One region of the Rhizobium viscosum genome, then DNA from elsewhere that is predicted to be linked to it. Evidence: predicted binding sites of a transcription regulator. Region 1 holds the regulator's gene; each other region holds the start of a gene.
What was found. Region 1 encodes LexA, which represses DNA repair genes until DNA is damaged. Its sites were predicted from a motif close to TGTTCNNNNTGTGTTCNG; they were not measured.
Positions count from the first base shown of each region.

Region 2: the regulator LexA is predicted to act here: its motif matches at 2,319-2,336, upstream of parE (DNA topoisomerase IV subunit B).
Region 3: the regulator LexA is predicted to act here: its motif matches at 1,438-1,455, upstream of H4W29_RS16835 (ATP-dependent helicase).

Region 1 is NZ_JADBEC010000001.1:79,950-84,195, reverse strand. Features, by position in the region: gene H4W29_RS00390 (ComEC/Rec2 family competence protein) at 1-2,057, shown strand, start outside; gene lexA (transcriptional repressor LexA) at 2,038-2,763, opposite strand; gene H4W29_RS00380 (VOC family protein) at 2,960-3,847, shown strand; gene kdsA (3-deoxy-8-phosphooctulonate synthase) at 3,844-4,246, shown strand, end outside.
Region 2 is NZ_JADBEC010000003.1:366,459-370,704, forward strand. Features, by position in the region: gene H4W29_RS33870 (esterase-like activity of phytase family protein) at 1-98, opposite strand, end outside; gene parE (DNA topoisomerase IV subunit B) at 241-2,313, opposite strand; gene H4W29_RS33880 (alpha/beta hydrolase family protein) at 2,518-3,402, shown strand; gene tpiA (triose-phosphate isomerase) at 3,528-4,246, shown strand, end outside.
Region 3 is NZ_JADBEC010000001.1:3,432,427-3,436,672, reverse strand. Features, by position in the region: gene H4W29_RS16845 (glyoxalase) at 1-354, shown strand, start outside; gene H4W29_RS16840 (YoaK family protein) at 382-1,059, shown strand; gene H4W29_RS16835 (ATP-dependent helicase) at 1,498-3,993, shown strand; gene H4W29_RS16830 (EF-hand domain-containing protein) at 4,153-4,246, shown strand, end outside.

The DNA of each region.
Region 1 (4,246 bases):
TCCTTCTTTTTGCCGGTGGAATGCTCTCGGCGCAGATCGAAACATGGCGGACAAAGACCCTGATCCTCGATTCAGCCGTAACGACAACGGTGACCGGCCGGATCGAACGCCGAGAAGGCGATGGCCAAGGGCGCTGGCGTTATATTCTTGACGTCACCGGTACGGATGCTCCTGCGATCAAGCGTCCGCCCGAACGCATCTCAGTGCTGGTCCGCGGGGCTACCCAGCCGTTCGAACTCGGCGATGTCATCGAGGGCAGGGCGCGTCTCACGCCTCCGGCAGGACCGGCGCTTCCCCGCCTCAATGACTTTGCCTTCAGCGCCTATTTTGACGGCATTGGCGCCAACGGCTTCTTCTACGGAGCACCGAAGAGGGCTGCAGAACAGCCGGAGCGAGCCGGTTCGGTCCATGAGACTGCCCTGGAGTGGCTCTACCGGCTGAGAAGCGGCATCGGCGATCGGATCCGCACCACCTTGCCCGGCGACACCGGAGCCTTTGCCGCTTCGCTTGTCACCGACGAGAGACGGGCGATTTCGGATGAGACGACAGAAGCGCTGCGCCAATCCGGTCTTGCCCACATCATCGCGATCTCCGGCCTCAACATGGCGCTCTCCGCCGGTATCTTCTTCGTCGGTCTGCGCGTCATCCTCAGCCTGTTCCCAGGCATTGCACATGCGTGGCCGACCAAGAAGATTGCGGCTGCCGGCGCACTCGCAGCGGTAACTGCTTACTATCTGATCTCGGGTTTTGCCGTCTCCGCGGAACGCGCCTTCATCATGATGGCGATCATGCTGGTTGCCGTCTTCTTCGATCGGCCGTCGATCAGTCTCAGAAACGTCGCCCTGTCCGCTCTCGTGATCCTCGCGGTCTCGCCATCGGAAGTGCTCGGACCAAGCTTTCAGATGTCTTTCGCCGCAACACTTGCCCTGGTCGCCGGATACGACCTCTGGAAGGGGCGACCGATGCGGGAGAATGCCTTCGCCAAACTTCCGATCATGAAACCCTTCTTCGTGGTCGGTGGCTTCTTTGGTGGCGTTTTCCTGACGTCGCTGATCGGTGGCTTTTCGACGGCACTGTTTTCGATCGAGCATTTCCACCGGCTGACGGCCTATGGCTTGCCGGCAAATCTCGCGGCGATGCCTGTCATTACGTTTGTCGTCATGCCATTCGGCATGATTGCCATGTTGCTGATGCCCTTTGGCCTGGACGGCTGGGCATGGCAGGTGGCAGGCTTCGGGCTCGATCTCGTAATCGTCATCGCAAAGACGGTATCGACTTGGGGCGGTAATATAGATGTGGGCCGTTTGCCCGGCTGGTATTTTCCAACAGCCGTCCTTGGCTTTCTGCTGCTGACCCTCCTCAGGACCCGGCTACGGCACATGGGAACGGCGATTGTCGCGGTCTCGACGATCGCTGTTGTACTGTTTCCGTCAGAGGCGATACCCGACATCACCATCTCCGAAGATGGCAGCCTGGTCGCTATAATCGATGGAGAGGTGATGGCTTCGAACCGTGAAAAGCCGCCCGCCTTCATCTTCCAACAATGGCAAAGGGCACTTGCCATCGAAGAGCATCAGAAGCCGGTTATGCTCCAAGCTGCAAGTGCGCTGACTGCGGCTGATGGCAAAAGACTGCGACTGTCACCCGATCAGCAGAATGAAGCCAGAGAGACAATGAGACAGGCAGTCGCCATCAACCCGGCGTCACGCTTCTCCTGCCTGAAGGGCGCCTGGTGCACCACCTTGCTCGGCAATGGAAAGAGGCTGATCGTCATCGACGATGCTGCCTATCTCGGACCAGCCTGCGATACGGCTGATATCGTCGTGACACCCGTCCGATTGCACTTCGACCGTTGCCGTTCCGGCGCGCTGCTCTTTACCGGCGAGACGCTGCGCAAGACAGGTTCTGTCGAACTTCGATTCACCGCTAAGGGAATCGATGTCGTAACCTCATTCGGTCCATTGCAGAGACCCTGGATACGCCACCGCGCCTATGACTGGCGCAGTGATACATTCACAGACGCAGGCCAGTCACCGGTCAGTGATAGCGGCGAATGAGGCCGACGAGTTTTCCCTGAACCTTGACGCGATCCGGCGGGAAGATACGTGTTTCATAGGCAGGGTTTGCTGCCTCGAGCGCAATCGATGCGCCCTTGCGGCGGAAGCGCTTGAGCGTTGCTTCCTCGTCATCCACGAGCGCGACGACGATATCGCCCGGGTTAGCCGTGCTGCCATTGCGGATGATGACGGTATCGCCATCGAAGATGCCGGCTTCGATCATCGAGTCGCCGCGAACTTCGAGCGCATAATGTTCGCCGGAGCCGAGCATATCGGTGGGAACGGTAATGTCATGCGTATTGTTCTGGATTGCCGAGATCGGCACACCGGCGGCAATGCGGCCCATGACAGGAACGGAAACCGAATTGCCGTTGTCTGCAGCAGGTGCTGGCTTTGCCGAGGCGGGAGGTGCTACTGGCTGGGGCTTGCCAAGGCTGCCTTCGATGACGCTCGGCGAAAAGCCACGCCGTGGCTGCAGGCTCGGGCTATAAGCTTCCGGCAGTTTGATGACTTCGAGCGCACGTGCCCGGTTCGGAAGCCGGCGAATGAAGCCGCGTTCTTCGAGCGCCGTGATCAGCCGATGAATGCCGGATTTCGAGGCCAGATCCAGCGCATCCTTCATCTCGTCGAAAGACGGCGGAACGCCTGACTCCTTCATCCTTTCGTGAATGAAAAGAAGGAGTTCCTGTTGTTTGCGCGTGAGCATGGCGTGTAACCCCAGTCTTGAAACAAATCCAGAACGGACACTATATGTTCCATATGTGTTCCGCAAGTAGCTAAATTTTCGTAAAACTTCTGTTCATTCTGATGAGAATTTTATTTTTCTCGGCCCCAAGCCTTCCCGGCCTTGTCTCGCAACGCCTGCTGAAGCACATCTCCTTGTGACTGCTGGAGGGGACCTAATGAGCCAAGTCACGCTTCCGATCGATCATCTCGTTTTGCCGGTTACCGATATCGACCTTGCCCGCGAAAGACTGGGCAAACTTGGTTTCACCGTCGCGCCGGATGCCCGCCATCCCTTCGGGACGGAAAATGCCTGCGTTTTCTTCGCCGACAAAACCTATCTGGAGCCGCTAGGCGTTGCGAGCGTCGAAGTGAGCGAGGAGACAGCGCGCGAAGGCAATGTCTTCACCGCCCGCAATCAGGCTTTTCGTTTCCGGTGCGGTAGCGAAGGACTGTCTGCGATTGCCTTCGCGACGGCGGATGCAAAGCACGAACATGCTCGATTCGTGAAAGACAGTGTGAGTGCCGGTTCTGTGTTGCAGTTCGAGCGCCCGGTGAAAATGCCGGATGGCACGGAGAATATTGCCGGCTTCCGGCTCGCCTTCGCTGGCGACCTCCGGGCACCGGATTTCTTTCTCTTCGCTGTCGAGCGCATCAATCCTCTCCCTGCCAACCGGAATACGCTGGAGGCCCATGCCAATGGTGTCACAGGCATTGCAGAGATCGTGCTCGCGGCCCCCGAGCCGACAGCTTTCGGCGAGTTCGTTTGCTCGATGGCAAAAGCCGCTTCTGCTGATGTCACGAGTTTCGGGTTGGATGTGTCCACCGGAAACGCAAAGATCAGCCTGATGACCCCGGAAGGGCTGGAGGCTTATTTCGATCTTGCCACGTCGGATACCGATCGTGGTCTGCGCGGTCGGGCGATCCGCTTTGCTGTCGGCGATCTGGCCGTGACAGAAGCGCATTTGGCTGCTAACGGGGTGACCTATACACGCAAGGGCAACCGTATTCTGGTGAAGCCTGCGCCCGGCCAGGGCGTGCTCTTCGCCTTTGAGGAAACATCATGAGCTCTACTACCAACTCCGTGGTGACGGTCGGCGAAGGCGTCGGCAAGGTCACTTTCTCCAATGCTTCACGCCTGTCGCTGATTGCCGGCGCTTGCGAAATGGAAAGCCGTGACCATGCGTTCATGGTTGCCGGCACATTGAAGGAACTCTGCGCCAAGCTCGGCATCGGGCTCGTCTACAAGACCTCTTTCGATAAGGCGAACCGTTCTTCCTTGTCGAGCAAACGCGGTGTCGGCCTTGAAAAGGGGCTGGAAGTTTTCGCCGATCTCAAGAAAGAACTCGGCATTCCGGTTCTGACCGACATCCACAACGAAGAACAATGCGCCGAAGTGGGTAAGGTCGTCGATATCCTGCAGATACCAGCCTTTCTGTCTCGCCAGACGGATCTCCTGGTCGCGG
Region 2 (4,246 bases), on a different contig from region 1:
CAGGCGGCATCGACGGTCGCGCCGATATCGGTAGCGAAAACGGAGGCGGTGCTGGACAGGAGAACGAAAGCGGCGGTCGCAAGAAAACGCTTGATCATGGCAAATATCCGGCAGGGGGTTGAAACAAAACGGCCGGCGCTGCAGTGACCTTTCGGGGGGCAGAGCGCCGGCCGTTCTATTGCGCCGGTATTTTGACGGAAGCGTAACGGTTCTTCGTCAGTTCGATGAATTCGCTACGGCTTAAATATCGAGGTCTTCCGCGAAAGCCGCGCGTTCCTGGATAAAACGGAAACGGGCCTCGGCCTTGGTTCCCATCAGGTCGTCGACTGCATTGCGTGTGCCTTCGAAATCCACCTCGTCGATCAGCACACGCAGAAGCGTGCGCTTGGACGGGTCCATGGTGGTTTCCTTGAGCTGGGCGGGCAGCATTTCACCGAGGCCTTTGAAGCGGCTGATCTCGATCTTGGCCTTGCCCTTGAATTCCGTCTCCATCAGTTCGGCGCGATGCTCATCATCACGAGCATAGGCGGACTTCGCCCCCTGCGTGATCTTGTAGAGCGGCGGCACGGCGAGGAACAGATGGCCGCCGCGCACCAGTTCCGGCATCTCCTGATAGAAGAAGGTGATCAGCAGCGAGGCGATATGCGCGCCGTCCACGTCGGCATCGGTCATGACGATGATGCGTTCGTAGCGAAGGTCTTCTTCGCGGTATTTCGACCGCGTGCCGCAGCCAAGCGCCTGGATGAGATCGGAGATCTGCTGGTTGGCCGACAACTTCTCGCGGCCGGCGCTGGCGACATTGAGGATCTTGCCGCGCAACGGCAGGATCGCCTGGTTGGCGCGGTTACGCGCCTGCTTGGCGGAGCCACCTGCCGAGTCACCCTCGACTAGGAAAAGTTCGGCGCCTTCCGCAGTGTTCTGTGAGCAGTCGGCTAGCTTTCCGGGCAGGCGCAGCTTGCGCACCGCGGTCTTGCGGTTGACTTCCTTCTCCTTGCGACGGCGCAGGCGCTCTTCGGCGCGCTCGATCACCCAGTCGAGAAGCTTTTCGGCTTCACCCGGATTGTCGGCGAGATAGTGGTCGAAAGGATCGCGCAACGCGTTTTCGACGAGACGCTGGGCTTCGACGGTCGCCAGGCGATCCTTGGTCTGGCCGACAAATTCCGGCTCGCGGATGAAGACTGAGAGCATGCCGACGGCAGAAATCATCACGTCGTCGGTGGTGATCTGCGCGGCGCGCTTGTTCTGCGTCAGTTCGGCGTAGCTCTTCAGGCCCTTTGTCAGCGCGATGCGCAGACCCGCCTCATGCGTGCCGCCTTCGGGTGTCGGGATGGTATTGCAATAGGAATGAACCTGCGGATCGCCGCCATACCAGGTGATCGCCCATTCCAGCGCACCGTGGCCGGCAACCTTTTCACTCTTGCCGGCGAAGATTTCGCGGGTGACGGTGAATTCCTTGCCCATCGTCGCCTGCAGGTAATCCTTCAGGCCGCCGGGGAAGTGGAAGACGGCCTTGTCAGGCACGTCGGAGCCCTCGGGCAGCACGCCCGGATCGCAGCTCCAGCGGATCTCGACACCGCCGAATAGATAGGCTTTTGACCGGGCCATGCGGAAGACACGGCCCGCATCGAACTTCGCGTGGTCGCCGAAGATCTGCGGGTCGGGGTGGAAGCGAACCTTGGTGCCGCGGCGATTGTGCACATCGCCCAGTTCCTCGATCCCGCCCTGCGGCACGCCGCGCGAGAAGCGCTGGCGGTAGAGCTTGCGGTTACGAGCGACTTCGACTTCGAGAACATCCGACAGTGCATTGACGACGGACACGCCGACGCCGTGCAGACCGCCGGAGGTCTCGTAGGCCTTGCCGTCGAACTTACCGCCGGCATGCAGCTTGGTCATGATGACTTCGAGCGTCGACTTGCCGGGAACCTGCGGGTGGTTCTCGACCGGAATACCGCGGCCGTTGTCGGTGACCGTGAGATAGCCCTGGATATCGAGATGCACGTCGATGAAATCGGCATGGCCGGCCACCGCTTCGTCCATCGAGTTGTCGATGACTTCGGCAAAAAGATGGTGCAGCGCCTTTTCGTCGGTGCCGCCGATATACATGCCTGGGCGCATGCGAACGGGTTCCAGACCTTCCAGAACGCGGATCGAGGATGCGCCGTAATCATCGCCGTTCGACGTCGTCGGGGCAGGGCGTGCGGTAGCGGGTGCCGCAGCCGCGGCGGGCCGTTCGGCGGGTGCTGCAGGCTTTGCAGCCTCCTCCTGCTTCTGCGTCAGGGGCATTCCGGAAAAGAGGTCGTTGCTGTCTTCCATGGAACCGTTCAGATCTTATTCTCGTGAAGGGCCGCCGCTGGCCCACAATAGTCACAGTCCGCGTCGCGTTTGCGAATCAGGGGGATTCTGACAGAAAGCGCCCCGATACGCGACGCGCCCCGGATTTGCGGAGCTTTTCAAGATGTGATTTGCGTTGCCGGGCGCCGAATGGCAAGTCGCGGCAGCTCTATGGGAACCATCTGCATGCCGATGTCCACAAGTCATTGCACCATAATCACTGCAATTGCGGCCTTTTTCCTGTCCGCGGCTGTCACGACCGCCGCGGCCGAGACGTTGCCGCCCTATAAGGACGATCTGTTTTCGGCGCAGACAGTGCTGCAGACGGGCGATGACGGCGCATCGGAAGTAATCGATTACGACGAGATGCGGGATATCAACGGGCGCGACCAGATCCCGCAAAAGCGGGTGCAGCAGAAATATGTCTCGCTCGGCGTCAAGAAGCTGCAGACAGATGAAACGCTGTCGCTCGACGGCATCAGGCTCGATGTCACCAGGGTGGGACCAGCCCAGAACGCCGCCTTCACGGTCATCTTCATCCACGGCCGCGACGGCGACCGACGGCTCGGCGCCAATGACTATTCCTTCGGCGGCAATTTCAACCGGCTGAAGAACCTTACGGCCGGCAATGGCGGCGCCTACTATTCGCCGACCGTGAAGAGCTTCGATGCCAATGGCGTTGCAGCCATTGCCGAGCTGATCCGCTATGCGAGCGCACAATCACCCGGTCGCCCGATCATCCTGAGCTGCGCCTCGATGGGCAGCCAGATCTGCTGGGGCATCACGCGCGATGCCGAAAGCGTCAAGCGGCTGAAGGGCATGCTGATCATGAGCGGTGTCTCGGATCCCGATTTCGTGAAAAGCCCGTTCTACAAAGCCAAGCTGCCGCTCTGGTTTGCACATGGCAGCCGTGACCCTGTCTATGCCGCCGCCGACCAGCAGGCGCTGTACGAAAAGCTCCACAAGGCGAAGTACCCGACACATTTCACGCTCTTCCAGAACGGCAATCATGGAACGCCGATCCGCATGGTCGACTGGCGCAGGGTGCTGAACTGGGTTTTGGCGTCCTGAGCGGGCGGATTCCAGGTCATATAGGGCCTTCAAGCCATCATATTTCGCCGGGACCATCCCCGGCGCTTTCCTTTGAGCCGCGCTTTTGCTAAGGCCGCCGGATATGCGGATTTTGGGAGAGCAGCATGACACCTGATGTACGCCCGCTCGTGGCGGGGAACTGGAAGATGAACGGCACGCGCGATTCATTGGACCAGATCAAGGCGATTGCCCAGGGCGTCATGATTCCCTTGTCGGAAAAGGTCGAAACGCTGATCTGCCCGCCGGCGACACTGCTTTACGTCTCGACCGCGCTTGCCACCGACAGCCCACTTGCGATCGGCGGACAGGATTGCCATCAGGCCCAGTCCGGTGCGCATACGGGCGATATTTCGGCTGACATGATTGCCGATTGCTTCGGCACCTACGTGATCGTTGGCCATTCGGAACGGCGTATCGACCATGCCGAGACCGACCATATGATCCGCGGCAAGGCGCAAGCCGCCTATCAGGCGGACCTGACGGCGATCGTCTGCGTCGGCGAGACTGGCGAAGAGCGCGACGCCTATCAGACGCTCGACATTCTCAAGCGCCAGCTTTCCGGCTCGCTGCCGGAGGAAGCAACCGCGGAGAATACCGTCATTGCCTATGAGCCCGTCTGGGCGATCGGCACCGGACTGACACCGACGGCAAAGGACGTGGAAATCGCCCATGCCTTCATCCGCTCCGAACTCGTCCACCGCTTTGGTGACGAGGGCAAGGGCATGCGCATCCTCTACGGCGGCTCGGTCAAGCCCGGCAATGCCCGCGAACTGCTCGCCGTCGACAATGTCGATGGCGCGCTGATCGGCGGGGCGAGCTTGAA
Region 3 (4,246 bases), 3.4 Mb from region 1:
GGCGCGGCTTTCACCCACGCCTTCCTTGCCTTCTCGCACGGCAAGGTCGTTTCTGATGAAGAGAAGGCGCCGGGTATCGAGATTGGCCTTCCGGATCAGACCTTTCACCGCTTGCGCATCGAATCCGTCTTCGGCCGCATGACCGTGCTCGTCACCGACGGCCATCTGCCCTTCCCCTACGGCCGCGAGGTGACCGGCTATGAGACGGCCGATCTTGACGTGACGCTCCAGAAAGCCAGGAAGAGCGGTGCTGAAATCCTCGTTGAGCCCTATCAGTCCGGCGAGCGCCGCGCAGCCATGGTGGAATTTCCGGGCGGCTATATTGCCGAAATCCACGCCGTTGCGGCACACTGACAACGAATACACACAGGGGAAAGACCGATGCGCCCAGCTTTGCCCGTGCTTCTGAGCCTCACCGGTGGTTATGTCGATACATCAGGCTTCCTGGCACTTGGCGGTCTCTTTCCCGCCCATGTCACCGGCAACTTCGTCACCCTTGGTGCAGCGCTGACCCACGGCACGTCGGGCATCATCGCCAAGCTTCTGGCGCTGCCCGTCTTCTGTCTGACGATCCTCCTGCTGCGCTACCTCACCTACAAGGTACCGGCCGGTGACGAAAGGGGGTTGCGCACCCTGCTCGTCATCAAGCTATTGTTCCTGACCGCCGGCGGCGTCTGCGCCATCTGGCTTTCGCCCTTCACCAACTCGGATGGCCTGCCGCTGATTGCAACCGGCATGCTGCTCGTCATCGCCATGGCGATCCAGAACGCCGCTCACCGCATCCATCTCGGCGCATCGCCGCCGAGCACGCTGATGACCGGCACGACGACGCAGATCATGATCGATCTCGGCGATATCGCCCATGGCGGTCTCGGCGATCAGGCGAAAACGGTGAAAGGCCGCCTGTCGCGCATGGCCATTGCTGTGGCCGCCTTCGCGCTCGGCTGCGGCCTGGCCGCCCTGCTCTTTGCCACCGTCGGCATCTGGTGCCTGGCGCTACCGTCGCTCTTCGCGCTGGTGTCGGTCTGCCTGGCCTTTGCCGGGCCGAAGGCTGCCTGAGAACAGCCCTTAGCCGCTGATGCCGCTGCCTCAGCCTCGGCAATGCGCTGTCGCAGCGTCGCCTTGCGCGCCCGAATCTCAAGCGAAATGAGTTCGGAAACCGATCCATTGCGGCGTAGCAAGGCGATCGTGCTCAACACAGGAGACACGATGGCGGCGACCACGGTTCCGAGGCCTTCACCACTGTCCGGCAAACCATTCCCCGCGATCAGCGCAACAACGGCGATCAGCAGGATCAGATTGGCAAGAATGGCGATGATGTGCATATGGCTCTCCCGATGGCTGGCGCGAGACCATAGTTGAGGTCCAGGAGGACCACAACTCCTGCGCAGGCTTCCCGACCGGGCAACCAAACCTGCTGAGGATAGCGCAGCCGCTGGGAATGAAAGCAGAACATCTTTTCTGGTCTTTCCTTCCCGAATCACTACATTACGCGCCATGAGCAATAGTTTCGACGATATGCCCTTCTTCGACGAGGAACCGGGCGATGCGCCGCGCAAGCCGCAAGCACCTGCAGCCCCTGCCCCAAGGGCGCCAGCTGCCGGCGGCGGCATTGCCGCCCGCGCCATGGCAGCCCGCGACGGCGGCCGCCCCGATTACCTCACGGGCCTGAACCCGGAACAGCGCGAAGCGGTCGAGACGCTCGAAGGCCCGGTCCTCGTACTTGCCGGCGCCGGCACCGGCAAGACGCGCGTGCTCACCACCCGCATCGCCCATATCCTCTCGACCGGTCGCGCCTTCCCCTCGCAGATCCTCGCGGTGACCTTCACCAACAAGGCCGCCCGCGAGATGAAGGAGCGCATCGCGCTTCTAGTCGGTGGCGCCGTCGAAGGCATGCCCTGGCTCGGCACCTTCCACTCGATCGGTGTGAAACTGTTGCGCCGCCATGCCGAACTCGTCGGCCTGCGCTCCGATTTCACCATCCTCGACACCGATGATGTGGTCCGCCTCATCAAGCAGCTGATCCAGGCCGAAGGCCTCGATGACAAGCGCTGGCCGGCCAAGCAGTTCGCCGGCATGATCGATACCTGGAAGAACAAAGGCCTCGGCCCCGCCGATATTCCTGAAGGAGACGCGCGCGCTTTTGCCAATGGCCGCGGCCGCGATCTCTATTTCGCCTATCAGAACCGCCTGTCGACGCTGAACGCCTGCGATTTCGGCGACCTGCTGATGCATCCGATCGCGATCTTCCGCAAGCAGCCTGACCTGCTCAAGGAATATCACCAGAGGTTCCGCTACATTCTCGTCGACGAGTATCAGGACACCAACACCGCCCAATATATGTGGCTGCGGCTCCTCGCCCAGCGGCCCAAGGGCGAGCCGCAGAATGTCTGCTGCGTCGGCGATGACGACCAGTCAATCTATGGCTGGCGCGGCGCGGAGGTGGATAATATCCTGCGCTTCGAAAAGGATTTTCCGGGCGCCAAGGTCATCAAGCTGGAGCGCAACTACCGCTCGACGGCCCATATCCTCGGTGCCGCCGCCCATCTCATCACCCATAATGAAGGCCGTCTCGGCAAGACGCTCTTCACCGATCGCTCCGATCCTGACGACGTCAAGGTGCAGGTCCACGCTTCCTGGGATTCCGAGGAAGAGGCGCGTGCCATCGGCGAGGAAATCGAGCGCCTGCAGCGCGGCGATGCCGATGGCAAGAAACACCTGCTCAATGACATGGCGATCCTGGTGCGCGCCTCCTTCCAGATGCGTGAATTCGAAGATCGCTTCGTCACCCTCGGCCTGAATTACCGCGTCATCGGCGGCCCGCGCTTCTACGAACGCCTCGAAATCCGCGATGCCATGGCCTATTTCCGCCTCGTCGCCCAGCCGGCCGACGACCTCGCCTTCGAGCGCATCATCAACACGCCAAAGCGCGGCCTTGGCGACACCACGGTACGCGCGCTCCACGACTACGCCCGCGCCCGCGACATCCCGATGCTGGCCGCCGCCGCCGACATGATCGAGACGGACGAACTGAAGCCGAAGGCGCGCAAGGCCCTTTTCGACGTGATTCAATCTTTCCGCCGCTGGCAGGAACTGCTTGAAAACACACCACATACCGAGCTTGCTGAGCAGATACTCGAAGAGTCCGGCTATACTGATATGTGGAAGAACGACAAGAGCGCCGAAGCGCCGGGTCGCCTTGAAAACCTCAAGGAACTCATCCGCTCCATGGACAGCTTCGAATCCATGCGCGGCTTCCTCGAACACGTCTCCCTCGTCATGGATGCCGAGACCAACGAAAATCTCGACGCCGTCTCCATCATGACGCTGCATTCGGCCAAGGGCTTGGAATTCGACACCGTCTTCTTGCCCGGCTGGGAGGAAGGCCTCTTCCCGCATCAGCGTTCCCTTGACGAATCCGGCCGCGCCGGCCTCGAGGAAGAGCGCCGCCTCGCCTATGTCGGCATCACCCGCGCCAAGCACCGCTGCCACATCTGGTTCGTCTCCAACCGCCGCATCCACGGCCTCTGGCAATCGACCATCCCCTCGCGTTTCCTGGACGAACTGCCGGAAACCCATGTGGAAGTGGCCGAAATGGAGCAGAATTACGGCGGCTATGGCCGCGGCGGCGGTTACGGCCAGTCGCGATTCGACAAGGCCGATCCCTTCGCCAATTCCTATTCGACGCCGGGCTGGAAACGCGCCCAGGCCAACAAGACCGACGCCACCCGCGACAACTGGGGCACCCGCTCCGGCCATGCCGTGGAACGCATCGGTTACGGCGAAAGCGGCCCGCGCGGCCGCACCATCGAGGGCGAACTGGTGGCGAAATCCACAGCCACCGAACCCTCACGCTTCGCCCTCGGCGACCGCGTCTTCCACATCAAATTCGGCAACGGCTCCATATCCGGCATCGAAGGCAACAAGCTGACGATCGATTTCGATCGCGCCGGCCAGAAGCGGGTGCTCGACGGATTTGTGGAGCGGGTCTGACCGCTCCCCTTTTGGCGTGTGGTCGGGAATCACACGTGCAGCCGAACGCGCTTCTCCAGATGACAAAACGTCGCTTTGACCCGACTCGCGAACAGGCTTAGCCCGGTCATTGCCCGCCCATGAAAGGCAGGCTTCACAAGACCTTCAAAGGAGGTTCAAGTGACCAGTGTTTCAGCTCTGGGCAGCACGCTGACCCAGTACCAAGCCCCTCTCAATCCTCTCGACAAGAACGGTGACGGCGTCGTCTCTGCGG